4 regions of the Salibacterium lacus genome follow, and region 3 is predicted to be linked to each of the others. Evidence: predicted binding sites of a transcription regulator. Region 3 holds the regulator's gene; each other region holds the start of a gene.
The links. Region 3 encodes Rex, which represses fermentation and respiration genes when NADH is low (regulators of the CRP and FNR family bind a similar motif). Its sites were predicted from a motif close to TTGTGAAATATTTCACAA; they were not measured.
Positions count from the first base shown of each region.

Region 1: ACFSUB_RS12675 (cytochrome ubiquinol oxidase subunit I) is a predicted target of Rex. The motif match lies at 3,098-3,115, and genes of this name have one in related genera.
Region 2: ACFSUB_RS13660 (L-lactate dehydrogenase) is a predicted target of Rex. The motif match lies at 2,050-2,067, and genes of this name have one in related genera.
Region 4: ACFSUB_RS16495 (AtpZ/AtpI family protein) is a predicted target of Rex. The motif match lies at 4,727-4,744, and genes of this name have one in related genera.

Region 1 is NZ_JBHUML010000003.1:446,541-454,453, reverse strand. It holds gene ACFSUB_RS12690 (M15 family metallopeptidase) at 1-233, shown strand, start outside; gene cydS (cytochrome bd oxidase small subunit CydS) at 543-650, opposite strand; gene ACFSUB_RS12680 (cytochrome d ubiquinol oxidase subunit II) at 668-1,681, opposite strand; gene ACFSUB_RS12675 (cytochrome ubiquinol oxidase subunit I) at 1,678-3,030, opposite strand; gene ACFSUB_RS12670 (alpha/beta fold hydrolase) at 3,300-4,073, shown strand; gene ACFSUB_RS12665 (Mur ligase family protein) at 4,073-5,659, shown strand; gene ACFSUB_RS12660 (D-alanine--D-alanine ligase family protein) at 5,681-6,892, shown strand; tRNA gene ACFSUB_RS12655 (tRNA-Glu) at 6,980-7,054, shown strand; tRNA gene ACFSUB_RS12650 (tRNA-Tyr) at 7,119-7,203, shown strand; tRNA gene ACFSUB_RS12645 (tRNA-Lys) at 7,312-7,387, shown strand; tRNA gene ACFSUB_RS12640 (tRNA-Gly) at 7,403-7,477, shown strand; tRNA gene ACFSUB_RS12635 (tRNA-Gly) at 7,482-7,555, shown strand; tRNA gene ACFSUB_RS12630 (tRNA-Ala) at 7,569-7,644, shown strand; gene ACFSUB_RS12625 (Spo0E family sporulation regulatory protein-aspartic acid phosphatase) at 7,767-7,913, opposite strand, start outside.
Region 2 is NZ_JBHUML010000005.1:115,950-123,862, forward strand. It holds gene ACFSUB_RS13640 (H-type small acid-soluble spore protein) at 282-461, shown strand; gene ACFSUB_RS13645 (YdbC family protein) at 624-845, opposite strand; gene ACFSUB_RS13650 (ferritin) at 1,104-1,610, opposite strand; gene ACFSUB_RS13655 (hypothetical protein) at 1,709-1,867, opposite strand; gene ACFSUB_RS13660 (L-lactate dehydrogenase) at 2,084-3,016, shown strand; gene ACFSUB_RS13665 (hypothetical protein) at 3,307-3,672, opposite strand; gene ACFSUB_RS13670 (putative ABC transporter permease subunit) at 3,739-5,454, opposite strand; gene ACFSUB_RS13675 (ABC transporter ATP-binding protein) at 5,451-6,230, opposite strand; gene ACFSUB_RS13680 (CHAD domain-containing protein) at 6,334-7,539, opposite strand; gene ACFSUB_RS13685 (LLM class flavin-dependent oxidoreductase) at 7,834-7,913, shown strand, end outside.
Region 3 is NZ_JBHUML010000005.1:551,541-559,453, reverse strand. It holds gene ACFSUB_RS15875 (ABC-F family ATP-binding cassette domain-containing protein) at 1-1,352, opposite strand, end outside; gene ACFSUB_RS15870 (redox-sensing transcriptional repressor Rex) at 1,623-2,261, shown strand; gene ACFSUB_RS15865 (twin-arginine translocase TatA/TatE family subunit) at 2,285-2,488, shown strand; gene tatC (twin-arginine translocase subunit TatC) at 2,508-3,257, shown strand; gene ACFSUB_RS15855 (DUF4305 domain-containing protein) at 3,332-3,526, opposite strand; gene ACFSUB_RS15850 (CPBP family intramembrane glutamic endopeptidase) at 3,523-4,239, opposite strand; gene groES (co-chaperone GroES) at 4,598-4,882, shown strand; gene groL (chaperonin GroEL) at 4,933-6,585, shown strand; gene ACFSUB_RS15835 (NINE protein) at 6,844-7,149, opposite strand; gene ACFSUB_RS15830 (dihydropteridine reductase) at 7,367-7,913, shown strand, end outside.
Region 4 is NZ_JBHUML010000006.1:129,509-137,421, reverse strand. It holds gene ACFSUB_RS16510 (serine hydroxymethyltransferase) at 1-1,002, shown strand, start outside; gene upp (uracil phosphoribosyltransferase) at 1,467-2,096, shown strand; gene ACFSUB_RS16500 (S8 family serine peptidase) at 2,291-4,546, shown strand; gene ACFSUB_RS16495 (AtpZ/AtpI family protein) at 4,891-5,130, shown strand; gene ACFSUB_RS16490 (ATP synthase subunit I) at 5,127-5,498, shown strand; gene atpB (F0F1 ATP synthase subunit A) at 5,594-6,322, shown strand; gene atpE (F0F1 ATP synthase subunit C) at 6,393-6,599, shown strand; gene atpF (F0F1 ATP synthase subunit B) at 6,685-7,185, shown strand; gene ACFSUB_RS16470 (F0F1 ATP synthase subunit delta) at 7,182-7,721, shown strand; gene atpA (F0F1 ATP synthase subunit alpha) at 7,744-7,913, shown strand, end outside.

The DNA.
Region 1 (7,913 bases), on a different contig from region 3:
CCCAGTCGGCGGATTTCGCATTGACCAATGACTTCGGAGAGACGCCGGAAGGGCAGTGGCTGAAAGAGCACGCCCATGAATACGGCTTTGTCATCCGCTACCCGGAAGATAAAACCGATATTACCGGTTATCAGTACGAACCATGGCACCTCCGCTACGTTGGAAAAGAGCTTGCAGCCACCCTTCATGATACAAATCAGACGCTCGAAGAATATTACGGTACTGCCGAATAAAAAAACACCGCTGCCCTGCAGTGGTGCTTTTCTTGTTTATTGATACATGTACCGGTATGTCGGTGCTCTTGAGGTCCGGCGCCCGGTCATCCTTACGTTTAGGACCGGGAAATGGCGGAAAACGTTACATAGAACCATTTATGATGCGCTTTTGCTGTTTCGAAGTTTCACAAACGTAATCATGAATGAACCATAGTTGCGTTTGTGCGGGTCCGATGTTCGTAAACGTAACCATGAACCGTTTATAACTACGATGGCCCCGGGTGGGACCGCTCAAACGTCACCAACCCAACAAGGTCCACTTCCTCCTCAATCGTTGTGAAAATAATCGCTCCGCCGTCCGCCCCATAAAAAAACGACCAGCACACAAGCAGCGAGAACAAGATGGGGCGCGATCATAAGCAGGAAAAACTCCATAGCACACCGCTCCTTTCCTATCGATTCCCGCGGACATAATCAGCATCAAACAAAAACAGCCTCATTAACAGAACGAGGGACGGGATCAACAGCAGCAGTCCTGCAATAAAAGCGGCAATCAGTGCCGCTGCCATCGTTTCGTTCACGAACCCGTCGTAGATAGTGAGGTGCGGATACAACAGGTACGGAAGGTGGGAGGCTCCGTAGCCGAACCACGCACTGAAAAATTGGAGCATCACCAGTACGAAGGCCAGTCCGAGACGGCGTTCACGGTAAATCAGCATGACAGCCCCCAGGAAAAACAGGAAGGACAACATGAACATCCAGCTTATATCCAGCATGCTTTGGAAATGTTCAGGATTGTGCCGGCTGATCGTATAGAAGATCAGCAGACTGGCAAGAATGGCCGGCCCCGCCCAGAACAATGTGTAGCGGCGGAATATCTGATGGGACGCTCTATCCCCCGCCTGATACGAGTAGTACGTCAAAAACGCGGCCGAAATATAAAGAACACTCACCACGGCCAGCACTACCACGCTCCAGGAATACGTACTAGTCAGCAATTCGCGGAGCAGCAGCGTTACACTGCCTTCCGACACATCCAGATAACCTCCTTCTGAAATCGTAAGCACGATCGTGAATGAAGCAGGGATCAACAGTCCGCTTATCCCGTAGAGAAACGAGTATACCCGGCTGTCTTTGGAGCCATACGTATTGAAAGCGTAATAGGAGCCGCGTATGGCGATCAGGACAATAGAGATGCTTCCCGGAACAAGAAGCGCCGTTCCGTAATAATACGCGGTGTCGGGGAAGAAACCGACAATCCCGACAAAGAAGAAAACAAGGAACACATTCGTCACTTCCCACACAGGGGACAGATAGCGCTGGATCAGTTTGTTCACCTGGTAATTCTTACGGGAGAGTTTGTTGTAAAAGTGAAAGAATCCGGCTCCGAAATCGATAGAGCCGACAATCAGGTAACCGTAAAGGAACAGCCACAATACGGTGATGCCGAGTATTTCGTAAGTCATGACGACCCTCCCCGTCTGTCAATGCCGCGGCTCTCGAGTTCATGAGCAACGGGATTGTTCTTGAACATTTTTCGCAGAACAACGGCGCTTGAAATCCCGAGGACAGCGTAAAGTCCGATAAACAGATACAGCATGGCATCGACATGTTCGGAGGTCGTCGCGCCATCCGGTGTCCGCATGATGTCATGCAGAATCCACGGCTGGCGGCCTACTTCCGCATACACCCATCCCAACTCTGTCGCAAGAATGGACAACGGTCCGCCGGCGGCAACACCCCAAAGCAGAACCTTATGATGCAGCCAGGCCGGTTTTTTCCACCTGAACACCAGGTACAGCAGGGGGATAAAAACAAGATACATCCCGATTGCTACCATGCTGTCAAAAAAGTAATGCACAATGAGCGGCGGCCGGTCTTCCTGTGCAAATTCCTCCAGACCAGTCACTTCCGCCGACGGCGTGCCGTGCGCCAGAATGCTGAGAGCATAGGGAACTTCAAGCGCATACTGAACGTTATTACCTTCCTTCAGCACTCCCCCTACGACAAGTGGAGCTTCTGTCTGCGTTTCAAAATGCCATTCGCCGGCAGCCAGTTTTTCAGGCTGGTACTCGGCCAGGTATTTTCCCGATAGATCACCGATACCTACCGTACCGATAGAGAAAACAAACGCGGCTGTCATCGTCAGCTGCAATGCTTTTTTGTGATACACATGCCGGTCGCCTTTGAGCATTTTGACGGCGCCGATCATGCCGAGCACAAAAGCGGATGTGAGGTAGCAGGTGACAAGCACGTGGGCGGTTTTGGTCGGAGCCGCCGGATTGAACATCGCAGCAAGTGGGTGTATATTGGTAATCACACCGTTTGTCAGCTCGAAACCCCGAGGCGCATTCATGAAAGAGTTGACCGAGGTGATAAAGAAAGCGGAAAACGAAGCCCCGATGACAATCGGTATCATGAGAAGGAAATGGCGGGTTCTGTTTTTAAACCGGTCCCACGTGTAAAGATATATACCAAGAAAAATTGCCTCGAAAAAGAAAGCAAATACTTCCATGAAAAGGGGGAGGGAAATCGTCTGTCCGGCGAGCTGCATAAAATTCGGCCAGAGCAGGTTCAGCTGCAACCCGATGGAAGTGCCGGTCACCACACCCACCGCCACCGTGACAACAAACCCGCGGGCCCACCTCCGGGCGAGAAGCCGGTAATGTTCATCATGTTTGCGCAGCCCCATCCACTCGGCAAAGGCAATCATCAACGGCACGCCGACACCAATCGTAGCGAAGATGATATGAAATCCGAGTGTCAGGCCGGTCAGCATCCGGCTGAATACGGCCGCGTCATATTCCAGAAACATACCAAACCCTCCTCTTTCTGCTTAGTTATATCCTGCCCTGTGCAAAAATAATATAAAGATTTTTATTCTGTGAATAACATTACAAGTTTGCTTGGAGAGAAAGGGCTGCAAGTGAAAAACCGAATGAAAGATACGATTCTCGTTTTGTTTTAGATATGATAAGATATAGTGGCGGCTATGTGTTTTATGGAAAAGAACATAAACAGCGTAGCAGGTGATTATATATACAATATAGATATAAGTCAGCGAAGAATAGGGGCGTTATAGCTGTGAACATAGATATAGACGGAGTGAAGGTGGGCTACCACGTCTCCGGAGAAGGAGCGGATGTGGTGCTTCTTCACGGGTGGGGGGCGGAGCGGAAAGCTTTTGCTCCGGTTCATCAATCCCTGGAGAAACATTTCAGAGTATGGTCCCTTGATTTCCCTGGTTTTGGAGAAAGTGAAGAACCGCCGGAACCCTGGGACGTCGCAGCCTATACCAAAATGCTCGGGACCTTTCTTGAAACGATGCATATCGACCAGCCGATTCTCGTGGGTCATTCCTTCGGCGGCAGGGTATCGATCAAATACGCTGCCGGCAGTCCGGTACATAAAGTGATTCTTGTGGACAGTGCCGGAATTAAGCCGAAACGCAAATGGCAGTATTATGTTAAAGTCTATACGTATAAAGCATTTAAAAATATACTGAACCTGCCGGTGCTCAACCGGTATAAAGAAACGATTCTCACAAAAGTAAAAGGAAAGCTCGGTTCCACAGATTATAAAAATGTTTCCGGAACGATGCAGCAGACGTTTGTTAAAGTGGTGAATGAGGACCTCCGCCATCATCTTCCCGACATACAGGTGCCGACACTGCTTGTATGGGGGGAGCATGATGAGGCGACTCCCGTCGCAGATGCCCGTTTGATGGAAGACATGATTCCGGATGCGGGTCTTGTCGTTCTGGAAAATGCGGGTCATTATTCGTATCTTGATAAGCGGCAGCAGTTTTTGTTGGTAATCGATTCTTTCCTTCAAAAAGATAAAGGGGAGAGGAAGTAATGACAGGCATACTTATACTATTATTCCTGGCAGCCTGGGGCTGGCACACGGCCCGAATCGTGAAAACCAGCACTCATATGCTGCAGTTAAATGCCTATCGGACAGAACGATACTGGAACTGGGTGATTTCACACACGTCCAAAGCTTTTCCGGCACAGAGCTTTCTTCCGTTTCTTTCCTTTCTTCCATTGATTTTTGGAAACGAAACGGCAGCGTTAACCGTGGGAACGCTTATTTTTGCGCTTTTGGCCTATTTCACGGCGGAAGAACAAGAAAAGAAGAAGCTGGTCTTTACTTCCAGAGTGAAGAGGCTTCTTGTTACAACCGGGGTATTATTTGCGGTGACGGCTCTGCTGGGCATTATTTTCGGCACAGGGCTTGAAAGCAGTATTGGATGGTTTCTGCTGCTTATGGCAGGTTCCTCCGTTCTCACGTATTTTTATACCCTTGCTGCCAATGTTATCAACTGGCCGGTGGAAAAACAGATCAGCCAGTATTACTACCATGACGCGGAGAAGATAATTAAACAGATGAATAACCTTGAAGTGATTGGCGTGACGGGAAGTTACGGAAAGACAAGTACGAAACACATTCTCGAAACCGTCCTGTCGTCTGAATTTAATGTATTGATGACTCCCGAGAGTTATAACACGAAAATGGGAGTTACCAAGACCATCCGGACGATGCTGAAACCCTATCACAATATCTTCATTGCGGAAATGGGAGCAAAACAGGAATATGATATTCAGGACATAAGTGAACTGGTTCATCAGAAATACGGAATACTGACCGCAATCGGGGAGCAGCATCTGGAGACATTCAAGACACTTGATAATATCAAGAAGACAAAATTTGAATTAATTGAGACACTCCCGCATGAGGGGACGGCTTTTCTGAATAAAGATGATCAGAATATCATGTCTTACCAGCAGCGTAATCAGTGCCGGACGATGTATTACGGGATTGATTCAGTGGATCTTCATTACCGGGCTGCTGATATTTCCTATTCTTCCAAAGGGTCGGAGTTCACCGTTTATAAATACGATGGAACGTCGGTAAAGATTCAGACGAAACTGCTCGGTCGTCATAACATCTACAATATTCTTGCCGCGATAGCGATGGCATCGGAAAAAGGCATTTCTTTTGAAAAGATTGCCCGTTCCGTCAAGCAGGTCGCGCCGGTGGAACACCGTCTGGAACTGAAAAAATCATCCGGCAATATTACGATTGTAGACGACAGTTTCAACTCGAATCCGGTCGGATCGAGAATGGCGCTTGAAGTGCTGGGACAGATGCCGGAATATAAGATGCTTGTCACACCCGGAATGATAGAGCTGGGAGAAAAAGAGTATGAACTGAACAAGAGGTTTGCCGAATATGCTGCAGATGTCTGTGACTTTGTCATATTAGTCGGGAAGAAACAAACGGAACCGATGCAGCAGGGACTTGCAGACAAAGGATATCCAAAAAATCAATATTATGTAGCGGAGAACCTGCAGGACGCCCTTCAGAAAATGAACGAGCAGGCGCTTCAGAAGTCAGTGGTTCTGCTGGAAAATGATCTCCCGGATACATTTAACGAGTAATCAGATGAAGGAGAGCTGTACATGAAAACAAGGGTAGGGGTATTTTTCGGCGGTGTGTCGGTGGAGCATGAAGTATCCGTTATTACCGCTCTGCAGGCTGTGCAGGCGATGGACGATTCGAAATACGAAGCGGTCCCTGTGTACATCAGTAAAGACCGCTCCTTTTACACCGGTGAGCAGCTGCTGGATATAGAAAACTATAAAGACCTGGACAATCTGCTGGAGAATGCACAGAAAGTCACACTCACGACTTCAGAAGACGAAAGCGTCCTCCTTCAGAAAGACCCGGTTCCTCGTTTTGGGAAGAAAATTATTACAGAGATAGACCTTGCTTTCCCGATTCTCCACGGCACATTTGGAGAGGATGGAGTGATGCAGGGGTACTTTGAACTGCTTCACCTTCCTTATGTAGGATGCGATGTGCTGTCTTCGGCGGGTGGCATGGATAAAGTAGTAATGAAACAGATTCTGCGGGATTCTGGTGTTCCGGTTCTCGATTATGTCTGGTTTTACAGCAGCTACTGGGTGGAAAACAGCCGGGAAATGACCAAAATGATACGTGAAAAACTTGGTTTTCCGGTCATTGTGAAGCCGGCCAATCTCGGATCGAGCGTGGGGATCAATAAAGCCGAAAACCAACAGGAACTGGAGGAGTCGGTGGAAGAAGCCATGGAATTTTCCTCGAAGCTCCTTGTTGAAACGATGGTTGAAGATATGAAAGAAGTGAACTGCTCTGTGCTCGGAGATTATGAAGAAGTGGAAGCCTCCGTCATTGAAGAAGTGCTGAAGTCCGAAGACATCCTGAGTTATGAAGATAAATACCAGGGTGGAAACGGAAAAGATGGAGACGGTGCGAAAGGAATGGAAAGCACGGATCGTATCATTCCTGCTGAACTTGAAGAAAACAGGGCAAAGGAAGTCCAGGAACTTGCCAAGGATACATTCCAGATTCTTGGTTGCAGCGGTGTATCGCGTATTGATTTTCTTATTGATCAGAATGCGGGCCGCGTTTATGTCAATGAGATCAACACCATACCCGGATCACTGTCTTATTACTTGTGGGAACCGGCAGGTAAAGATTACACAACATTAACGGATCAGCTTATTCAGCTCGCTTTGAAGCGAAAAAGAGAGCGGGACAAACTTGTGTTTTCTATTGATTCCAATCTATTTTCCATGCAGCAGGCAGGGGGAGGAAAAGGAAGCAAAAGCGGAACAAAAAGTTCCTCCTGATTCTTAAAAAAGGTGTTGCAACAACTGCAGCGTTTAAGATATAATATCCTGTGTCAGCAGACAAGGCTTTGCTTCTGCTGGAGAAACGGCCCGTTGGTCAAGTGGTTAAGACACCGCCCTTTCACGGCGGTAACACGGGTTCGAATCCCGTACGGGTCACCATTCTCCATTTTTTTATTGACATTACGCACTTTTTTGGTATAATAGGAAAGTGTCTTTTGAAGACGGAGGGGTAGCGAAGTTGGCCAAACGCGGCGGACTGTAAATCCGCTCCTTCGGGTTCGGCGGTTCGAATCCGTCCCCCTCCACCATTTGTTTAAACCGTTGTTTTTTCGGATACAATGGAGTACAATGATAATCAGTTGTTTTTACATACAGCAGTAAAATGCCTGCCGTGTGCGGAGATAATTGAGTAAGAAGAGCCATTAGCTCAGTTGGCAGAGCATCTGACTTTTAATCAGAGGGTCGGAGGTTCGAATCCTCCATGGCTCACCATTTTCACCTATCTATGCGGAAGTAGTTCAGTGGTAGAACACCACCTTGCCAAGGTGGGGGTCGCGGGTTCGAATCCCGTCTTCCGCTCCATGATGCGGGTGTAGTTTAGTGGTAAAACCTCAGCCTTCCAAGCTGATGTCGTGGGTTCGATTCCCATCACCCGCTCCATTATAATACATACGGGGCCTTAGCTCAGCCGGGAGAGCGCCTGCTTTGCACGCAGGAGGTCAGCGGTTCGATCCCGCTAGGCTCCACCATTTAATCGAGCAAACCAAAAGCTCAGCTCCTGCGGCTGAGCTTTTTTAAGGTATAAAAGTTTTGAAAACCACAAAAAAATCCGCCTAACAGAGACTTGGCGGAGAAGAGGGCAAACGATAAATTAGTTGGCGGGAGCAGCAGGCTGATTGTCATGATAGAATCCGTTATACATGTTCAACAGGTGGTCGAGTTCTTTGCTGAGGCGGATCACTTCCTCTGAAAAAAAGGACTGTCTACAGGCCTGTCTGTTCAATTTCTCTCTTTTTAT
Region 2 (7,913 bases), 440 kb from region 3:
ATAAAAAAACATCCATCTATCTGTTGGATTCGGCTTCTTCTTCAGCTATACGCTGCTCAATTTTTTCCAGCTTTTTACGCAGACTCTCCAATTCTTTTTTCTTACGTTCCAGCTTCCTGCTGTTCATTTGAAGCATCACTCCTTTCTAAGTGATACTACATTATAAGGAATATTAGTATTTTTGTTGTGGGGGCTTCTACCAATCCATCCGTGGAATTATGGAAACGTATAAAGGAATCCAGAAATCGTTATACTACATGCGTAAAAGGAGGTGATACACCGTGGATGTATTACGCGCCTGTGATATTGCCGATTCTCCAGTCATGGCGGATGTCACCTGCGATGGTACCCCTGTCTACATTCAACATGTCGATGAGGACAACCAAACCGCCCGCATTTACCCCCTTGATTATCCCGATGAAGAATTAACTGTTTCGCTGGGGCAGTTAATGGAGCATTAAGAAAAAAACGTCGTAGAGAAGGTGCTTTTTCACCGTATTGCCTTCTAATAGTATATCCACAAAACTCACCTGAACTTGGGTGACCTTTATGGATACCTGCGCCGACACAAAAAACTCCGCTTCCTATTTGGAAACGGAGTTTTCCTGTCTGTTTTCACAGCTTTATGACGACATACTCTGCAACACTTCTTTCAGCTTCCCGATCTCTTCGGTGCTGAGCGTGACGCCTTTACCCATTTTCTCACGACCGGGCGCCCAGTCCCGCAAGTCATATTTCGGTTCGCGGTCGTTCCAACTCACCCGGTTCAACTCTTTCGTCCACCCTTTCGGCGATTCGGAGAGAACGCCGATATGTTCGATAACCTCATAGTTAATGTCAGCCATGGTTATGTCTCCTTTTTTCTTTATTGTATCCCATCATCAACCGGAAGGGAACAGCCGGGCACTGCTGACGTTTACGTGTTTCTTCCCGTACAAAAAGGAGGTATGCGCCTTTCTATGTGACGTTTTCTCTATTTCTCAGTACGAAAAAGAACAAAGGACCGGCAGGCCGCTGACACTGAAGCCGGAACATGACTTTTTCCACCTCCGGACATAGAAAAAAGACCGGGAACCGTGTCCCGATCTTTTCGTTTACTGGTTTTACTGACTGTCTGCCTCGAATTTACGCTTGCCGAGTTCTTCTTCAAGCATGAAGAACGCGTTGCTGTCACTGTCGATGCGTTTCAGCTTTTGAATAAGGTCGTCAAACAGCGACTCTTCCTCAATCTGTTCTTCAATAAACCAGTTCAGGAAATTCATCGTCGCGTGCTCACGCTCATCCAGCGCCAAATCCGCCAGCTTATAAATGCGCTGGGTAACATCCTGTTCCTGCTTCATTCCTTTTTCAAACGTATCAAGAATGGAAGAAAACTCATTGTTTGGTTCGCTGAAACCTTGAAAAGAAGCACGCGCACCCATGTCATTCAGAAAACGGTAGAATTTCATGCCGTGAGAACGTTCTTCTTCGGCCTGTATCAGGAAGAAATTCGCAAATCCCTCCAGGCTTTCCGCAGAGCAGTACGCAGCTGCTGCCATGTAGGCGTGTGCCGAATAGAACTCATAGTTCATCTGCTCGATTAAGCCTTCTTTCAGTTTATCGCTGAAAATATCAATCCCGCCTTTCAACGTAGTGTCATAGATTTTTCACATATATTATCATAGCATGGCACAGATTCCCTGTACACTTTCACGCTCTGCTTTTGTTTTTATCCTTCAGAACGGCTGGCCTGTACTTCTTTTTTGGCTTCTTCATGGATTTCCTTTTCTTCTTCTTCCCGGTATTCCCAAAGAGTGCTGTACACGTCCTCCAGGCTTTCTTCAGGCAGGCTGTCAATCAAGGCGTGAATGTCCTCCCTCAATGTCATGGTGATGCTCCTTCCTATGTACTTTTCTTCAAAAGCCTTGATCCCCTTTATCAGCTGCGTGCTTATATCCCCTGTGTTTCAATACAATTACCTGCTGGAATGATTTTTAAACCCTGAATTAATGTGTCATAAAATCTTCATTCTTTATAATGTGAACTATTTCACATTATATGTTATCATTTATGTGAACCATTTCACAAAATAAGGAGGATCTTTATGGCAATCAAAAACAACCGGATTGTGATTATCGGCGCGGGGGCTGTCGGATGCAGTTATGCTTATGCCCTGCTGCAGCAGGGTCTGACCCGGGAGATTGTACTCATTGATGTAAATGAAGAGAAAGCGGCCGGGGAAGCGGGCGATCTACGGGACGCCGTTCCATTTGCCCCGGTGCCGGTGACCATTCGAAGCGGCGGGTACGAGAACTGCAGGGACGCCGATCTTGTCGTCATCACCGCCGGTCTCGCCCAGAAACCCGGCGAAACCCGGCTCGATCTGCTTGCGAAAAACACAAACATTTTTGAAACGATCGTAACCGAGGTGATGGCGCGTGGTTTTGACGGAATATTTCTTGCTGCGACGAATCCGGTCGATATTTTAACCGACGTTACACAGCGGGTATCCGGCCTTCCAGAAAAAAGAGTGATCGGCTCCGGCACGGTTCTGGATTCCGCCCGCCTGCAGTCCGCATTAAGTGCTTGTTTCCATATCGACTCACGGGATATTCACGCCTGGGTTATCGGCGAGCACGGGGACACCTCTCTTCCTGTCTGGAGCAGTGCTGTTGCCGGCATGAAAGACATTCGGACGATGGCCGCAGAAGAGGGGCAGCAGCTTGATTCGATTTTTCAACAGGTGCAGTCGGCTGCCTACGATATCATTCAGCAGAAAGGCGCCACGCATTTTGGCATCGGCATGTCTTTGGCCCGGATTACAAGAGCGATTCTCCAGGATGAAAGAGCGGTGCTTCCTGTTTCCGCCCGGCTGAACGGAGAGTTTGGAGAAAACGATACCTACATCGGAGTGCCCGCCGAGATCGGACGGCACGGCATTCACAGGGTGATCGAAATCCCGCTTGATGAGACAGAAAAGAAGCAGTTTGCCCATTCCGTGCGTACATTGAAAGAAACGCGGGAGGGCGGCAGGTAACCGGGCTTGTTTGATGTTTGGCATGTATTCCTGCTGCTTGGCATGTAAATCTCCCTTTTTGGCTGGTATTTCCTGCTGCTTGGCATGTAACGACGGATTCGGCCGGTATTTCCTCTTGTCCGGCATGTAAATAGCAGCATTCGGCTTGTAAATGGGCGCTCCCGGCGGGTACGAACCTGGTTTCGTAAAACCTGCTGCCCAATAACGAAAAAATCCGAACGAATCTCCCCATGCTTTTTGTCAGCACGGAAGTCATTCGTCCGGATTTCTATATAATCTGCACCCTGATGTTAGTCTCTGCTCAGTCTGTGCTCCAGTTTCTTTTTCATATGGTGCACCTCCTGTTCATGGTGCCAGTCTTTCACCGCCAGCAGGTCGACCCCGCTTTCCACTTTAGAGAGGCGCTCCTTGATTTCGTCCTGGCCTTTATCCAGCTTGTCTACGTTGACTTCCAACTTGTCAAAACGGCTTTCCAGCTTATCAAAACGGCCCTCCAACTTTTCAAAGCGGCCTTCCAGGTTATCGAACCGGAGCTCCAGCTTATCGAACCGGCCTTCCAATCTTATCATGCGGTCATCCAGCGACTTGACGCCGGCGGTAATTTCTTTCTGACCTTCCAGGAGAGCGTGCAACAGCTGTGTCGTTTCTTCCGGCATAGCCATCGTTCCTTTCTTCGTGGTACAGCTATTGTATCACACAGCCGGCTGTCTCCCTACTATTTTTCACTCTTTGCTGTCCGGCATACTTACCTGGATGCCCTGTTCGATGCGGCGGCCGGCCAGGTACAAAAATGCCACACATGTGCCTATGGTGAGAAAAAGAAACACGAGGACGCTGAGCGCCATCACGAGCGCGCTGTTTGTCAGTTTCAGCTGCAGAAGCGACGCGGCCGCAGACGCACTGCCTCCTATGATGCCGCCACCTGCGACTTGTTCAAACAGCCCAGCGCTTTCCGCGGGAACAACGACAAGCAGCACCGGGATCAATGTCAGCACCACGTACACATAGGACAGTGCCAGCATCAGGAGCGATGGCGCGAACTGCAGCCGGTTCTGCGGGTTGGAAGGATTGTATTTTCCGCCGATAGCGCCGGTCCAGATGCCAAGCGCGCTGAGCGCAGGACTGATGAGCGCGCTCAGCACCAAGCCAAGGAGAAAGAAAGACACCGGCCATCCGAGCAGAATACCAGCCGTCATCTGCAGTACCGATACGGGAAGAAAGGGAATAAGCCAGCTCATCCACAGCTTTCCGCACGCGATCTTCACACCTGTCAGCGGCAGTACGTGCAGCATCCAGGTCGAGCCTGCCTCGCGGGCGACGAACGACGCGGACAGACTGCCGTTGAAAAACGCGTAAATAAAAAGCGCAGCAACCTGCACCGCAGTCCAGGAAAGAACCGGGTCCAGCTCTCTGAATGCCGCAACGGATGAGCCGCCGGCCGTGTAACCAAAGCCCATAAAGATGAACAAAAACACAAACGGCATGAAAATGAGCCATTCCCTGATGTCGCGCTTCATGTAGCGCCATTCTTTCCATCCGATTTCGGCTACGGGCGATCCGACTTTGAACCGGCGCCCCTTTTCTCCGGCTTTTTTCTTTTTATTTTTTCCTTCATTTAATTGAATCCAGCCGCTTCGAAAACCTTTCTCCACGAGAGCGGAGGCGGCAAAAGACAGCCCGGCGGCAGCAACGGCGAGTCCGGCCGTCGGAAGAAGGAACGATACTTCTCCTGCCATCGCGCTGGTTAACGCGGACGCCCCCCAGCTCATCGGCAGCCAGGCCGGCATCTCAGGCAGCAAACCGGTTGGAAGCGCCATGTCGGAACCGGGCTCCGCGAGCAGGTTCGGAAGCTGGAACATGCCGTATACGAGCACGCCGGACACCGCGCTCATCACCGTCATCAATTCATTGGCGCGCTTGGCTGGAATAATATGCACGAGCCCCATATTGATAAAATAGGCAGCCGCCACCCCGAGCGCCGGCATGGCCAGCGTCACGATGAGCAGGGCGGGATAAAAATACCCGTGCACCCCGGCGTGAAGCCCGTAGGCAAGTCCCGGCAGAAACGTCACGACAAACAGCGCCGCCGGTATATTGAGAAAACTTTGTATGTATTTCACCCAGAAAATGTGACTTACCTTGATCGGCAGGGTGAACAAAAACGTTAAGTCCCGCGAGGCATACAGATGCTTGAACACCTGCGGCACACCCATCAAAAGGATCAGCCCGAGCATCATCATAAAAACGTACGAAAAGAGCAGTTCCACCAAGCCGGCATCGTACGCTGCCGGCAGCGACGTGACAATATTCAGAGCGAACAGAAGAAATAGGATGACGACAAACCCAATAATGACGTGCGACACATTCGTGCCGGTCTTGTTGGTTTCCATCGTATGTTTCAGAATCTTGGCCTGGACGCCGAGCAGGGTACGGATCATGGCGCATCCGCCCTTCCACCGGCGAGTTCCCGGATCAGTTCCTGCTGCTCCTCATCGCCGGTCAGCTCAAGGAAAATATCCTCAAGACTCGCGCTGCTTTCCCCGCGCAGTTCTTCCATCGTCCCAAGCGCTGCAATCTTCCCGTCCCGGATGATGCCGATCCGGTCACACATTTCCTGGGCGATTTCAAGAATATGCGTCGAGACAAATACGGTCGTGCCATCGTCGCATAACTGCCGAAGCAGGTCTTTCAGCGTCTTCGCGCTCTTTGGATCAAGCCCGACCGTCGGCTCATCGAGAAAAATAACGTCCGGGTCATGCAGCAACGCGCCGGTCAGCGCCATCTTTTGCTTCATCCCGTGGGAATACCCTTCAATCAGTTCATCGGCCCGGCTTCCAAGCGAAAATAAATCAAACAGCCGGACCGCTTTTTCCTCCGCCTGCCGGGCGGGAATGCCGAAAACAGAAGCGATGAAGCGGATGTATTCCCAGCCCGTCAGCTTCTCATACAGCGTCGGATGATCCGGCACGTAGGCGATCTTTTTTTTCGCCTGAAGCGGCTGTTTCCACATGTTGATGCCGCCGATCTCAATCGTACCGTCCGTCGGCTCAAGCAGCCCCGTCATCATTTTAATCGTCGTCGTCTTCCCCGCCCCGTTCGGACCGAGAAATCCGAATAATTCTCCTTTTGGGATCGTAATTGATATGTCCTCGGCTGCTGAAAAGGAGCCGTACTGTTTGGATACCCCGTTCAGCACCACAGCCGGTTCTGTCATGTCTACCACCTCTTTCTTCCTGCATGTACGCTGCATCAGGAATGCTGGTTTCATCGTACATCAAAATCCGCCCGGCTTCCACCGGACGGAAAGGATCTGCTCGTTACAGCTCAACAGCTTCCGCGTCTGATTCAAGTTCGCGTTTCAGCCTCTCTTTCACATTTTCAATCTGCTCCTGGGAAACATCCATTTTCTTTTCGGAATCTTCCAGTTTCTTCAGCAGATCACGCTTATCGTTTATGTCACCGAAGCGGCGCTGGTATTTTTTATACGCTTTGCTTTCAGCCGCGTAACCCGTGCTGTAGATGACCGCCGCGTACCCGTACGTGTAGCGGAGGCGTTTCGCTTCGATACGAACGTCATGCAGCGCCTTCAGTGCAGCTTTTGACGCCTTTCCTTTCTCCGCAGCCGTTTTGTGGTACGTCTCTTTTTTCTCCTGAAAGGTCTCTTCAAATTCCTCCAGCCGCTTCGGCAGATCGAGCGTCCGCACAAGGTGCGGCAGTTCACTCACACAGAATCTGTCCCAGTGCTGCTGGAACTTGGCATTAATGACTTTTGGCAGGTTCCTGGCGAGCTTTTCCTGCTCTTTCTCCCGTTTCTGCCTCACCACCCCAGCAGCTTCGTGAAAGACCGCGGCTTCTTCCTCACTTTCTGCATTGGCGGCCCGCTCTTCCACGGCCTCCATAAATACGTCCCGCTCCCGGATCCGGCCGAGCCGTTTATGCGCATCATCCAGCCGTTCGAACAGTTTATGATCTTCATCTAAACCAAGAAACTCAAGCATCGTCCGGAGCCGGCGCCCTTTCACGCGGGCCTGGTGAATCTCCTCCATATCAGCGCTGGATACGGCTTTCTCCGAGTAGCCGATGTAATCGCCTGCCACTTCCTGCAGCACGTCCTGCCAACGCTCGCTCCACGCCGTCCCGGCATCTTCCATGCAGCTCCGGCACAAAAACCGTCCTTTAATTTTGACAAGCGATTCCCGGCTCTCACAGACCGCGCAGTGTGCCCCTTCTCCCTGTAGAAGGACACCCTTTTGCTCCGACTGAATTTCGATCTTATCCCCCTGATTCCAGTCGAACTGCCGCCGCACCTCTGCCGGAATAAGCAGCCGCCCCTGTTCATCAAGAACTTTATGCTCTTCCTCTTCATCTGTTTCCACTGCCTTGAACACCAGCACCGCCTGCCGGTTCGCCTCATACTGCAGCGCAAGCGGCTGCTCCGGCAATGTCAGGTCGTCCCGGATATCTTTGGGGATAACAACACGCCCCATCGCATCCACCTGTCTCGTCTGCACCTTCTCTGCCATTTTACTCCCCCCGCTTTTTACCCATTTTCTAACCCATTCCCTTTTATCCGATTTCCAAACCCTCCATTACATTCAAAGAGAACAAGCATACCACCCCTTATTCACCATATGTTTACCATAGCAGGAACCTCCTGCCAATCCCTCCCTTTTGAGAAAAAAACAGGCACAGAACGCGCAGAAGTGTTCCATGTCGCGCAAATAAAAAAAAGACCGGAAAACAGATTGTTTGGGCTGCCTGCAGACGATTGGTAAAATAGGGATGCAGAAATAACCAGCAGAAAGAAGGAACGATAAATGAGTCACGTATTCGAAAACACCCGCTACTCCGTGCTCGACCTTTCTCCGATTGTAGAAGGTGGCACCGCTGCCCAGTC
Region 3 (7,913 bases):
CCGCTCAGATTGGAAACGGACTTGAGCACATCTTCGCCGGTGAAAAGGAAATTTCCCAGAACGGTGCGGATTTCCCGTTCTGTTTTAAGTGGATACTCGTCCCACAGCTCATGAAGCACGTCTTTGCCGGTATCAAGATCACCCTGCTCCTGGTCGTAGTAGCCAACCGATACTTTGGTGCCGTACTGGACAGTGCCTGAAGCCGGCGTGATGCGTCCGGCAATCGCTTTTAGCAGCGTCGTTTTACCGATACCGTTCGGCCCGATCAGCGCAATGCTTTCCTGCCTTTTGACAGAAAGGGTTAAGTCCTGGATAACAGGGTTTTCCTCTTCATAAAAAACATTCAGATCATAAATGTTCAGCACTTCATTGCCGCTCTGTCGCTCGATATCAAAGGAGAACCGGGCTGATTTTTCGTCCCCCTGCGGCTTCTCCTTAATCTCCATTTTTTCCAGTTTTTTGCGTCGGCTCTGCGCCCGTTTGGAGGTGGAGTCGCGGGCGATATTTCTTGCAACAAAGTCTTCGAGTTCGGCGATTTCTTTCTGTTGTTTTTCATATTCTCTCATTTCCTGCTCGTAAACCTCGGCTTTTTTCTCCAGATACCGGCTGTAATTGCCGTAAAACAACCGAGCTTCCGACCGTGACATTTCATAGACTTTGGAAACAATATTGTCGAGAAAATAGCGGTCGTGCGAAACAATCAGAACCGCTCCTTCGTAGTTGGACAAAAAGTTCTCCAGCCAGCGGAGCGTATCAATATCAAGGTGGTTCGTCGGTTCGTCGAGAATGAGCACTTCGGGTTTGGAGAGCAGCAGTTTACCGAGAGCGAGTCTTGTTTTCTGCCCACCGCTTAACGTTGTAATCGGTGTATTGTAGTCAAATTGATCGAACTTCAACCCTGCCAGAATCCCGCGGATATCTGCTTCATACTGATAACCGCCGCGCTCCTGAAAATCATATTGAAGATTGTCGTAGTCTTTTAAGGTTTTCTCGTATTTCTGTTCGTCATTGTACACATCCGGATCGGCCATGGCATTCTCGAGGCTGCGCAGCTGCGTTTCCATTTCCCGTAGTTCATCGAAAACAGAAAGCATCTCGTCCCAGATTGTGCGGTCGGAATCAAGACCGGTGTGCTGATCAAGATAGCCGATTCTTGTTCCTTTTGGTGTGGTAACTTCTCCTTCGTCGTAGGGAAGTTCCCCGGCGATGATTTTCAGAAGGGTTGATTTGCCGGAGCCGTTACGGCCGATGAGGGCGGCTCTTTCATTCTTTTTGATCTCGAGCTTAATCCCATCAAGAATGGTTTCAACCCCGTAAGATTTCGTTATATTCGCGCATTGCAGCACAATCATTATTGTTCATCCTTTTATTCAAAACTTCTCCTCTCTTAGTGTATCGTATTTTTAAAGCAAACGCGAAACAGAGAATATGGATCATGTGTGAAAATGCCCGGCGAAAATGCTTTCAACTATTACAAATTTCCGTTTTTTCGTGTAGAATGAAAGAAAGCGCAGATGGCTCCGGTATGCTGTCTCAAGCAGGACAGGCTTTACGATGTGACGACAGCATAGCTTATCATGTTATACTGTAAAGAAACATGAAAGGAAAAGTTGGAGGCTGCCATGAACATAGACCAGCAGAAGATACCGCAGGCAACCGCCAAACGGCTGCCTCTTTATTACAGGTTTCTTGAAAATCTTTATCAATCGGGGAAGCAGAGGGTTTCCTCTACAGAACTAAGCGATGCGGTCAAAGTGGATTCAGCCACGATACGAAGGGATTTTTCCTACTTCGGAGCACTTGGCAAAAAAGGTTACGGCTACAATGTACAGTATCTGCTTTCCTTTTTCCGCAAAACGCTGGATCAGGACGAAGTGACCAAAGTATTTCTTGTCGGGGTGGGAAACCTTGGCACCGCGCTTTTGAAATACAATTTCACAAAAAGCGACAACACACAGATTGTCAACGCCTTTGATGTCAATCCGGACTTGATCGGGCAGGACATCAGCGGGGTTGAGATATATCACATGAATGACCTGCCGGACGTAAAAAAGAAACGGAACGCTTCGATTGCGATTCTCACCGTCCCGGCCCCGGCCGCCCAGGAAACCGCGGAACAACTGGTGGAGGCGGGAATCACCGGTATTATGAATTTTACTCCGGAACGTCTGACGGTGCCCGAAAACGTACGGGTTCATCATATTGATTTGTCGGTGGAACTTCAGACATTGGTGTACTTTCTGAAAAATTATCCTTTATAGCACATGCAGGGGGTGTTTTGAAAATGAATCTGGGACCTATAAGCATTGGACTGATTGTTCTTGCCGCGCTTTTGATTTTCGGACCGAAAAAACTTCCGGAACTCGGAAAAGCCGCGGGTAATACGCTGCGGGAATTCAAGAGCGCGACCAAAGGACTTGCTGATGATGTGGAAGAAGAAGAGAAAAAGAAAAACCGGCAGCAGTCAACGGATGAATCCGATAAGTAAAGAGTAGGACGGGACAGGCATGGCGCAGAATGAAATGACTTTATATGATCATATTGGAGAACTGCGGAAGCGCATCATTATCTCAGCGGTCTATTTACTGGCGGCATTTATCGCCGGTCTTATTATCGCGCCGGGGGTGATAACGTACCTGCAGAATATCCCGGAAGCCGAGAGTTTCCCGATGAACGTGTTTAAATTGACCGATCCAATCAAGCTTTACATGAATTTTGCGTTTTTCATCGGGCTGATTCTCGTATTTCCTGTCCTCTTGTATCAGTTGTGGGCGTTTGTATCACCGGGTCTGATGGAAAAGGAGAGAAAAGTAACGCTCTCCTACATACCTATCGCTACGGTTCTGTTTCTCGGAGGACTTGCTTTTGCGTATTTTGTTCTTTTTCCAAATGTCATCCGGTTTTTGAGCGGATTGTCCGAGAGGCTGAATTTAACGGAGCAGTACGGGGCCAATGAATATTTCAGTTTTTTGTTTCAACTGACGATACCATTTGGTTTCTTGTTTCAGCTGCCTGTAGTTGTCATGTTTTTGACCAGACTCGGCTTGATTACGCCGGCATGGCTCCGTCACATCCGGAAGTATGCCTACTTTGTGCTGCTTGTCATAGCCGGCTTTATTACACCACCGGACATTGTGTCCCATCTGATGGTAACGCTGCCGCTCTTTCTGCTGTACGAAGGAAGTGTGATCATTTCCCGGTTTTCCTACAAGAAAGCCCTGCAGGCCGAGCAGGAGCAAGCCGGACAGGACAAATAAAGCAGGAGCGCAGTCCATTTGACTGCGCTCCTGTTTTTTTTTGTTTGTATGAGGTCTGGTGTGATGTTTGTGGTTCAGCTGCTGGATCCGCTTTGCCTGCCGGCGCGCAAAAAGCGGAGGCCCATCAGAACATCCAGAGCTGCGAGGCCTGCGTACAGAAACGTCAGGAAATTCCATGAATGGTTGTTCACATTAAGGACGGCAAAGCAGATGAAAGCAGCGGCAAGTCCGAAATAGAAAAGCCCCATCATGGTTGTGCCGCCCCTCATAAAAAGAATCCTCCCAGAATCAGGTTCACCTGTTCCATTTGCTGCTGGATTTCGCGGATCTGATCCGCAAACAGGACCTGTACAATAATGGCATAACTGTTCATTGCCACGTGTGCAATGATCGGCACGAGAATTCTGCCCGTTTTCACATACAGATAGGAAAAGGCGAATCCGACGGCGGTATAAATCAACACGTGCGTGATGTCAAAATGCACGAGCGAAAAGATAAGGGCACTAAGCAGTGCAGCGATGATAAAGTTAAAACGTCTGTAAAAGGTGCCGAAAAGAACCTTTCGGAACACGAGTTCTTCCAGAATCGGCCCGATGACGGCGACAAGTAAGGCAAATACAGGAAACTTTTCCACCATGGATAGAATCTGCTGCGTGTTCTCGGAACCGGGTTCGATACCGACCGCCATTTCAATCAGAATCGCCGCGTACTGGGCGGCAAATACGAGGAATATCCCGAGAACAGCCCACAACGCTGCATGTCTGCCCGATGTTTTTGTGAGCTTTGGATGGCGGTCGGTCTGCCGCTCGGGTAAAAGCAGGAAGAGCATCACAACGAGCGCCGCAGCAAAGCTGATAAGGCTCCATATGACGGAACTTTCCCGAATCCCGAATCCGAGGGAAAGCAAAATAGGCGCACCGATAAAACCGGACAGCTGCATCAGTATGTAAACGATGAGAATCCACCAATAACGTTTAGTCAAGCTTGTTCCACTCCTCTTTATCGTTTGAATAATACAATGTATACGTACGTATTGTATCATAATGCACGGGGAGAAGGGGCGGGAAACGGTTGTGATGAAATAATGAAATGAAGCGTTTCAGCTCCATACAAAAACGGGTAGGTTCTAACAGGAAGGTCTGCGGCATCAAGCCTGCGGACCGGACTGGGGAAAAAATGAAAAAATTTCAGGCTTTCCCCTTGCAAAATGGAAGCGGATTGATTATCATAAGAATTGGTGTTAGCACTCGATTGCTAAGAGTGCTAATAAGCACGAAACATGTCGGTTCCCCGCCCTATCGGCCGGGATGCCGCGCTAATACTAAAGGAGGGTGTTTACCTTGTTAAAGCCTCTTGGTGACCGCATTGTGATTGAACAAATTGAACAGGAAGAAACAACAAAAAGCGGTATTGTCCTTCCGGATTCCGCCCAGGAAAAACCGCAGGAAGGCAAAGTAGTCGCTGTCGGAAACGGCCGTGCAGCGGATAACGGCGAACGGATCGCTCCGGAAGTCAGTGAAGGAAACATGGTCATTTTCTCCAAATTCGCCGGCACAGAAGTAACGTATGAAGGAAATGACTACCTCATTCTCCGCGAAAGCGATGTTCTTGCTGTTATCGGTTAATAAATAGGGGATCATCCCCTACATACTCTCATTTACAGGAGGTCGAAACGATGGCAAAAGATATTAAATTCCGTGAAGACGCGCGCCAGACTATGCTCGACGGCGTGAACGAACTGGCGAATGCTGTAAAAGTAACGCTTGGACCAAAAGGACGCAATGTTGTTCTTGAAAAGAAATACGGGTCCCCGCTTATCACAAACGACGGGGTGACCATTGCTAAAGAAATCGAGCTTGAGGATAACTTTGAAAACATGGGCGCCCAGCTCGTAAGCGAAGTGGCCAGCAAGACAAACGACTTGGCCGGCGACGGTACTACAACCGCGACTGTTCTTGCTCAGGCAATGATTAAGGAAGGTCTGAAAAACGTAACGTCCGGTGCGAACCCGATGGGAATCCGTTACGGTATTGAAGAAGCGACGAAAACAGCTATTGAAGAGCTGCGCAAAGTCTCCAAGCCGATCGAAGGAAGCGAAGCAATTTCCCAGGTGGCTTCGGTTTCTGCTTCCAGTGACGAAGTCGGTGAGATTATTTCTGAAGCGATGGGGCGCGTCGGCAACGATGGTGTCATTACGGTAGAAGAATCCCGCGGCCTTGAAACAGAACTTGAAGTTGTGGAAGGTATGCAGTTCGACCGCGGCTATGCTTCCCCTTACATGGTGACAGACTCTGATAAAATGACCGCTGAACTGGACAATCCGTACATTCTTATCACAGATAAGAAAATCACGAATATCCAGGAAGTTCTTCCGCTTCTTGAGCAGGTTGTGCAGCAGAACAAACCGATCCTGATCATCGCAGAAGACGTGGAAGGCGAAGCACTTGCAACCCTCGTTGTGAACAAACTGCGCGGGACCTTTAACGCGGTAGCCGTGAAGGCACCAGGATTCGGCGACCGCCGCAAAGCAATGCTCGAAGATATCGCACTGCTCACAGGCGGCCAGGTTATTACCGAAGACATCGGCCTTGACCTGAAGAATGCTACCATCGATCAGCTTGGTAAAGCCGGCAAAATCGTCATCAACAAAGATGACACCACTATTGTAGAAGGCGAAGGCAACCCGGGAGAAATCACCAATCGCGTGAACCAGCTGAAAGCACAGATCGAAGAAACAACATCCGATTTCGACCGTGAAAAGCTGCAGGAGCGCCTCGCCAAGCTTGCCGGAGGTGTCGCTGTCGTGAAAGTCGGCGCAGCGTCTGAAACGGAAATGAAAGAACGCAAGCTCCGCATCGAAGACGCCCTCAACTCCACACGCGCAGCTGTTGAGGAAGGCATCGTCTCCGGCGGCGGTACCGCCCTCATGAACGTCCATGAAGCGGTCAAGAAGCTGGAAGACGCAAGAGAAGGTGACGAAGCAACAGGTGTCAGCATCGTGCTCCGCGCCCTTGAAGAGCCGCTCCGTCAGATTGCGCACAACGCAGGCCTCGAAGGTTCCGTTGTTGTGGAGCGAATGAAGAGCGAAGCTGTCGGCAACGGCTTCAACGCCCTCACCGGCGAATGGGTCAACATGATTGACGCCGGCGTTGTCGATCCGACGAAAGTCGTCCGTTCCGCGCTGCAAAACGCATCTTCGGTATCCGCAATGTTCCTCACTACCGAGGCTGTCATTGCTGATAAACCAGGCGAAGACGAAGGCGGCGGTGCTGCCGGCGGCGGCATGCCTGACATGGGCGGAATGGGAGGTATGGGCGGCATGATGTAATGCGCCCTCCCAAATACTGATGTGACGGGGTTAATGCCCTGTCACATCTTTTTTATGGCTTGAAAAGTCACAAAAAAGTAACGTAAATATTTGTTCTTGGTTTTCTCTACTGATTTACTGATACCATTGCTTTCATAACTTGTTATTTTTACCATACTCTTTTCCAGAGAACGTAAGAAAAGAATGTAAAAGATATTCGGGAAAACGAAAAAAGTGTATATCCAGAGAATAATAAAGAGCAGGGAAAATCCCTGCTCTTTATTTGCTATGTACTTTTACTTCTTCAATAATCTCTTTTTCGATTCGCTCATTTTTTTCGTGCATTCCCTGCCAGGCAAAAAAGATGTCGATCAAATTCCAGATGAACAGCGTCAGCCATCCAAGAAGCAGCATAGCTACAGCACGTCCGGTAGGACCTATATAAAATCGATGAGCCGCAAACGTACTAAGGAAAAACCATAAAAGAATGAGAATAAGAGGGCTTTTCTTTCTTTTTTCAAATTCACTCGCCACAATGGATTGTTGTTCGCTGGTAAGGTCCTGCTTTAATGCTACATTACTCATGCATCACACCTCCTTTTAATAAGGTATTGTCATTCTACCATGTTTTCCATGTTCTTACTATTAATTTTTAAAAAAGGGACTGAATCAACTTTCGCGGATTGAACCAGATAGATAGGTTCTGATTATATAAACCACCAATCCATTTTAATTGAGAATTTTTATCAATTATTATATACTGTAAATGACAGAACATAGAATAAAACAAGGAGAATCTATGATGCAGATATACTGGACGAAAATAAATAATATTATCGAAGAAACATCGGAAGTGAAAACGTTCATGCTCGACTGCCCGGAAGATTTCACATGGGAGGAAGGCGCACACACCCATTTTGCCCTGGAGGGTTTTAATGCCGGAGAACAGCCAAACCGCGCCCTGATCCGCCACATGTCCATCTCTACGTTACCGAACGAGCGTTCCATCGGAATCACGACACGTATTAGAGAGCAGTGCTCCGAGTTCAAAACGATATTGAGAAATCTAGAGATCGGCAGTGACGTTGCCATATTCAAAACGCATTCGAATGTGCCGCTGAAAAGAGAAGACAAAAATGTGTATCTATTGTCATCAGGAGTCGGGCTGGCAACGTTCAGGCCGCTTGTACTGGATTATTTCGAACGGGCTGACAACGTCGGTCACATGCATTCTTTGAACATTGATTCATCGGATGATTTCTTGTTCTCTGATATTTTTACCTCCGCCCCTGACAAGACATTCACCTCCCAGTTTGTCGATAACCGCGGCGACTACTACGAGCAGGTGA
Region 4 (7,913 bases), on a different contig from region 3:
CTGTTCGGCGCCGAACACGTAAACGTGCAGGCCCACTCCGGAGCCCAGGCGAACATGGCTGTCTATTACACGGCACTTGAGCAGGGAGATACCGTGCTCGGCATGAATCTCTCCCACGGCGGACATCTGACCCATGGAAGTCCGGTGAACTTCAGCGGGGTGCAGTATAATTTCGTTGAATACGGTGTAACCCGGGAAGACCAGGTCATCGACTATGAAGCGGTCCGTGAAGCAGCAAAGGAGCAACAGCCGAAACTGATTGTCGCCGGAGCAAGCGCATACCCGCGGGAAATTGATTTCGCGAAGTTCCGGGAAATCGCAGATGAAGTCGGCGCGTACCTGATGGTCGATATGGCCCACATCGCCGGCCTTGTTGCCGCCGGTGTTCATCAGAACCCGGTGCCCCATGCTCACTTTGTGACAACGACGACACATAAAACCCTGCGCGGCCCGCGCGGCGGCATGATTTTCTGCGGGGAGGATTTTGCCAAAAAGATCGACAAAGCTATCTTCCCGGGACTGCAGGGCGGCCCGCTTATGCACGTCATCGCGGCCAAAGCCGTCTCGTTCGGTGAAGCCCTCGAGGACTCCTTCAAGACATATGCCGAAAATATCGTGAAAAATGCGAAGCGTCTCGCCTCCGCCCTTCAGGATAACGGCATCGACATTGTGTCTGGCGGAACGGACAACCACCTGCTTCTCTTGGATCTGCGGAGCCTTGGCATCACCGGAAAAGTCGGGGAAAAAGCACTCGATGAAGTCGGACTTACCACGAATAAAAATACCATTCCGTTCGATCCGGAAGGCCCGTTTGTTACAAGCGGTATCCGCATCGGCACCGCCGCCGTTACGTCCCGCGGCTTCGGTGAAAAGGAAATGGACGAAATCGGTGCTGTCATGGCACTCACCCTGAAACACCATGACGACGAAGAAACCCTCAAGGAAGCGGCCCGCCGCATCGACGCCCTGACGGCTGCCTTCCCGATGTATCCGGAACTGTAAGTTCTCCTGAAAAGACGGAGCGTGGATATTGTCCCGCGCTCCGTCTTTTTGCGTTGGAGCCTGTTTCCTGCGTGGGGCAGACTGCCTTTGATGTACGCCGGCATGTAATGAGGTGTATTCGGACAGTACAGTCGTATATTTGGCATGTAAATGAGGGCATTCGGCACGTAAATGAAAGCGTATGGCTGGTATACGCCTTTTTCCCATGCAGAACGGCTTCCATTGACCGTAAATCGTGGTCCTCGTAACGTTTGCTGTCATTTTATAATGAAAAACGCACCCTGCATACACGCGCAGCGGCAGGAAGCCTTTTTTCGCAAAAAAATCTGAATCGCAGCTCTATTTGCAAGCCCTTGAAGGGTTTCGGCTTTTTCTGTAGAATTTCATAAGAATGAAGTTGTATACCTGCTGCTGTAATACATAGAATCCGGGGGAGCACCCGGTACAAAGGAGCTGTGCACGATATGGGAAACGTACACGTATTTGATCATCCGCTGATTCAGCATAAGCTGACGTATATCAGGGATGTCTCCACAGGGACGAAGGAATTCCGGGAGCTGGTGGATGAAGTAGCTACCTTGATGGCGTTTGAAATCACCCGCCATCTCCAGCTGCAGGAAGTGACGGTGGAAACACCGGTCGGCCCTTCCAAATCACACGCGCTTGCCGGCAAAAAACTCGGCGTTGTACCGATTCTGCGGGCAGGAATCGGCATGTCGGACGGTATTTTGAAACTGATTCCGGCCGCGAAAGTAGGACACGTCGGCATGTACCGCGATCCACAGACGCTGAAACCGGTCGAATATTACGTGAAGCTTCCAAGTGACGTAGAGGAGCGCGAATTCATTGTCGTCGATCCGATGCTTGCAACCGGCGGATCGGCTGTGGATGCCATTTCCAGTCTGAAACAGCGCGGAGCCACCAACATCAAACTGATGTGTCTGATCGGCGCGCCGGAGGGCGTGGAAGAAGTGCAGAACCAGCATCCGGAAGTGGACATCTACCTTGCAGCACTCGATGAAAAACTCGATGAAAAAGGCTACATCGTACCGGGACTTGGCGACGCCGGAGACCGCCTTTTCGGTACAAAATAAAAAAAGGCTTCAGCCGTTGTGCTGAAGCTTTTTTTGTATGCCGGACAGGCGGTGCCCGGATTTTTGGGGCGTACCGGCTCTGTGGACACCACCGCAACACCCGACACCCGCTGAACAGAATCTGCAAAAAGAGAGCCCTGTATAAATCCACCTGTTTGCTGCAACCTAAGTGGAGAACAGGGGGCTTAGGCGAAATGGGGAAAATAATAATCAACGTATGCTGCGTACTCGTGCTCGCAGCGGCGGCAGGGACAACAAAAACGCAATCACTTCAAGCGGCAGAAGAACCGACCATCATTGCAGCTGCCACGGAACAGGCTTCTCTGCCTGAGCTCCGGGACCGGATGGAAGACCGCATCCCCGGTCTGCGTATAAAAGAGACCTATGAAAGGGGGTTCCGCGGCTTTGCGGTGAAAATTCCGGCAGAGCATCAGGAATCCCTGAACCGCATGGATGGCATTAAGCGGACGGATGAAGCGGCAGTATATCAAACAGAGATTAACGAAAGTGCGCCATTTATCGGAGCAAAAGCGGCTCGGGAAGAGCGGGACGCCAAAGGGCTGCCGCTGACCGGAAAAGGAATAAAAGTCGGCATTATTGATACAGGTATTGATTATCATCACCCTGATTTGAAGAATAATTACAAAGGCGGCTATGATTTTGTCGATCAGGACGGGGATCCGCTGGAAGGAGCGGCGGACAAAAACGGGGAACCGACGATGCACGGGACCCACGTTGCCGGGATTATTGCAGCGGATGGTGCCGTCCGGGGTGTTGCGCCGGAGGCTGATATCTATATGTACCGGGCACTCGGCCCTGGAGGACAGGGATCTACAGAGCAGATTCTGGCAGCGGTCGAACGGGCGATAGAAGACGAGGTGGATGTATTGAACCTTTCGCTCGGAAGTCCTATCAACGGGCCGGACTGGCCGACGAGCCGCGCCCTTGATAAAGCAGTGGAAGAAGGGATAACAGCGGTCACATCCAGCGGTAACAGCGGGCCGGAGATGTGGAGCGTCGGGTCCCCCGGCACGTCGGAAAAAGCAATATCGGTCGGCGCCTCGATTCCACCCCTTCGGATGCCGAAGCTGGCGCTGGTGGATGACCCGGAACTGTCGATTGATCTGCAGCCGGTAAAAGGAGCCGCGCCGTGGGAATTCCGGCGCGATCTGCCGCTTGTATTCGCCGGCCTGGGGTTGAAAGAAGATCTTAAGGATGTCAAAGGAAAAGCTGTTCTCATCGAGCGCGGCGGTATACCGCTCGTTCGGAAAATGGCCAACGCACGCCGGGCAGGAGCGGATGCTGTCATCCTGTACAACAATGTGGCGGGCGGCTTTGCGGCGATGTCAAAAGAAGAACTGCCTCTGCCTGTTATTACGATTTCAAAAGAAGACGGAGAACATTTGAAAAAAGCCGTACAGGAAAAGGAAGACGATGTTCCACCGGCGCTGCGCACGATTCTCGAGGAAGAGACCGATCATATGGCATTTTTCAGTTCAAGAGGACCGGTTACGCAGTCCTGGGCAGTTAAACCGGATATTGCCGCACCCGGGGTCGACATCGACAGCACAGTGCCAAAAGGATATATGTCACTGAATGGAACGAGTATGGCAGCCCCCCATATTGCCGGAGCGGCAGCACTTGTGAAACAGGCCCGGCCGACATGGACCCCGGAGCAGGTCAAAACGGTGCTCATGAACACAGCCGTGCCTCTGACAGATGAGAGCGGGAGTATGTATCCTCCGTTTGTACAGGGAGCAGGGCGGGTGGATATCGCAAGAGCATTAAAGACAGAGACTCTCGTCAGTCCGGGAACACTCTCGCTGGGGGTACGTCCGCTCGGCAGGGAGCAGACCGTATACGAAGAAATTATACTACTGGAAAATAATTCCTTTAAAAAGCGGACGTACAGATTTCAGGCTGAAAATGAACCGTTTTTCGGTATCGAGTGGCACGTGCCGGAAACTGTCGTTGTCCCTCCCGGTGAAGCAGAAGAAGTGAACGTTCAGGCGGAGCTTTCACCCGGTGCAGTAGAAACAGATGAACTCCACGGCGCCATCACAGTAACAGGAGGAAAGTACCCGGTTACCCTGCCTTATCTGATGCTTATCAACGAGCCGCAGTATCCGAGAATCAGTGCATTTGAACTGCAGCCGGATCCACAGGCATCAGCCTTTCAGTATGAAGTTTACATGCCGGGCGGTGCCGATACGTTTCAAATCAGACTGTATGACCCGGATACATTCGCCTATGCCGGTGTGCTTGATGAAAAGCAGAACGTCAAGCCGGGGTTATTCAAACAGACAGTAAAAAAAGAGGAACTTTCTGTCGAACCTGGTATTTACAGGGCCGTTATCCATGCTGTCTCGGGAACAAAGGAAGAGACGCTGGAAACGCTCATCCATCTCCAGCAGGAAAGGGTGGAAAAGACCCCTGAACCAAGAACCTGAGAGTATAATATGGAAGCGCTGCCGGAAGGATTCAAAGATCCTCCGGCAGTATTTTTGAGCCGGCTTGTAATTGTCACTTAATCGACACATAGTAAATGACGATAATCCCTGATGTGACAAGGATTTTTTCCTGGTGAAGGATTGACAGACAGGGACCTCTATTGTACGATGACAGAGGGTATGTGAGAGGGTTTACATATTTCGGTGACGGTTGCACGATGATGGAGAAAGACAAAGGCCGGAATCGACTTCTGTTAAATTGTCAGAAAGATCCGGCTGTCCACATCCCGAAGCGCCGTCCCTTTTTTCGGCGCAGCTTTGAACCACCGCGAATGGAGGGTCATATGGCGGACAAGCATAAGTCTCCAAAACCGTTCCAGTCCGCGGCTTTAACATCAGCCGTGCTCTCTTATTTAGTCGGCCCCCTGTTAATCGGCATATTCGCGGGAAGGTGGCTGGATGACAAATGGGGCACAGACCCTTTCATCATGATCATCGGCCTTCTGGCAGGACTTGCCGCCGGAGTATACGGAGTGATCCGTCTGCTCGAGTACTATCTTAAAGACGGAGACGACCGGAAATGAACCAGACTTTTCAGCAGGAGACAAGGCGTTATGTTCAGTTCACGTTTTATGCCCTGGCACTGTATGTCATAGGCTGGGGAATGAGCCCGTACCAGGTGTTTTTTTTAAGTGCCGTGATCGGAACGGGGCTCGGTCTCTTTAACGTCTGGAGCATGTACCGGGACGTTAAAAAGCTCGGAAAAGCCGCGGAAGAGAACAGATCGGCATTTTCTGCAGGAATGCTGTCGCGGCTTGCGTCAGGAGCGCTGGCAGCCGTACTTTTCCTTCAGTTTCCCGGGCATTTTCATCTGATGGGCCTTGTTACCGGTATAATGACACCCTACATTATCATTCTTCTTCACTCCTTGTTTAAAAAAAAGCCCGCATAACCCGGATCAAACGTTTGACATGCACGTAAACAAAGGGCGAAGAAGCGGCAACAGGGAATCAGAGAACCATTTACGAAGAGTAAGGGGGGAAAGAAATGCAACACGAATCTCCGATCGTCCATGATTTATTTGGAATTACGGGGTTCCACGTGAACCTCTCGAATATCATCATGCTGACCGTCGCTGCACTGATCGTGTTCTGTATTGGGTTTTTTAGTGCGAGAAATCTGAAAATGAAACCGTCCGGGATGCAGAACGCGTTCGAATGGATTATTGATTTTATCAAAAACACGATTTCCAGCACGATGGACTGGAAAACCGGGGAACGGTTTTTCGGACTCGGCATCACCATCTTTCTGCTGATTTTCGTGTCGAACATGCTCGGTATTCCATTCATGATTGTTAACTCGGAAACGCATGAGTTGTGGTGGAAATCTCCGACAGCAGACCCGGTGATTACGATGACATTTGCAGTCATGGTCATTTTTCTCACACATTTTTACGGCGTAAAGATGAAAGGTCTAAAAGAGTACGGGAAAGATTATCTGCGCCCGGTGCCTTTTCTTTTACCGCTTAACATCATTGAAGAATTTGCCAACACGCTGACGCTTGGAATGCGTCTGTTTGGTAACCTGTACGCAAAGGAAATCCTTCTGACACTCTTAACAGGTATCGGGGGCGCCGGTATTCTCAGTGCCATGGGAGCAGGTATTCCGATGATTGCGTGGCAGGCGTTCAGTATATTTATCGGAGCCATTCAGGCCTTCATTTTCCTGATGCTGACAATGGTTTATCTGTCACACAAGGTGCTTGACGAGCATTAAACGATTCACCATGTTTTTTTAGAAATGTAGAAACAATCAATCATTCATTATATTTAAGGAGGACATTCAAATGGGAGCATTAGCAGCAGCTATCGCAGCAGGACTGGCAGCAATCGGGGCAGGTATTGGTAACGGACTTATCGTGAAATCGACACTCGAAGGGGTTGCCCGCCAGCCGGAACTCCGCGGCACACTACAGACGATTATGTTCACGGGTATCGCGCTTGTTGAGGCCCTGCCGATCATCGCAATCGTTATCGCGTTCATCGTTATGTAGCAGCGGGTACATACACCGCTGAGATTAATGGCGGAGTCCATCAGGCGACACTTCGCCATTCCTTTTGTATCAATCACCGAAAGGAGTGAATTCCGTGCCGGAAGTAATTACTTGGGGAGACGTGCTTTTCTCGATTGTTACGTTCATTATCCTTCTGGTTCTCCTCCGCAAATATGCGTGGGGACCAATCATGAACGTGATGAAAGAGCGTGAAGAACATATTTCTTCTGAAATCGAAAATGCCGAAAAACACCGCAAAGATGCGGAAAAATATGTGGAAGAACAGCGCCTGGAAGTGGAACGTGCCAAAGAAGAGGCACACTCCATCATCGAAAACGCGAAAAAGACAAGTGAAAAGCAGGGAGAAGATATCATCAATCAGTCCCGCGCAGAAGCCCAGCGCCTGAAAGAAAGTGCCCAGGCCGACATCGCACGGGAAAAAGAACAGGCAATCGCCGAACTGCGTGAAGAAGTCGGCTCCCTGTCTGTGATGATTGCCTCCAAAATTATCGAAAAAGAGCTGGATGAAAAAGAACAGGAACAGCTCATTGAAGATTACGTCAAAGAGGCAGGCGGACGGCTATGACAAGAGCAGCAGCCAACCGGTATGCCCAGGCCCTGTTTGAACTTTCAAAAGAAAAAAGCATGCTGGAGCAAATTCGTTCGGAGCTCGACACGGTACAAGAAGTGTTTGCTGAAAACAGTGGACTTCCTGAAATTCTTGAACATCCGAAAGTTCCCAAAGAACAGAAGGAAACACTGCTGAAAAACGGCTTCTCCGGCATGAGCGATATGGTGCAGCGGACGCTGCTTTTAATGCTGGAAAAAAACCGGATCGACTCTGTCGTGTACATGATCGAGCGGTTTCAGTATCTTGTAGATGAAGAATGGAAAGTGGGACATGCGCTCGTTACGACTGTTAAGCCGCTTTCTGATGAGGAACGCACCATGATTTCGGAAACTTTTGCTGAAAAAACCGGAAAAAACACCCTCTATATCAGGAATGAAATTGATTCTGAGCTGATCGGCGGACTGAAAGTTGATCTTGGGAATCTGGTTTTTGACGGCAGCATAAAAGGTCAGCTGAACAGAATGCAGCGCAGGCTGGTCTCCGGAAAATGATAGAGGATAGGGGTGAACGTTAATGAGCATTAAATCGGACGAAATTAGCTCTCTTCTGAAACAGCAGATTGAAAATTTTCAGTCTGATGTTCAAGCGAATGAAATGGGAACTGTCATCCAGGTAGGTGACGGTATTGCACGTGCTCACGGTCTGGAGAACGTCATGGCCGGAGAACTGCTCGAGTTTGCCAA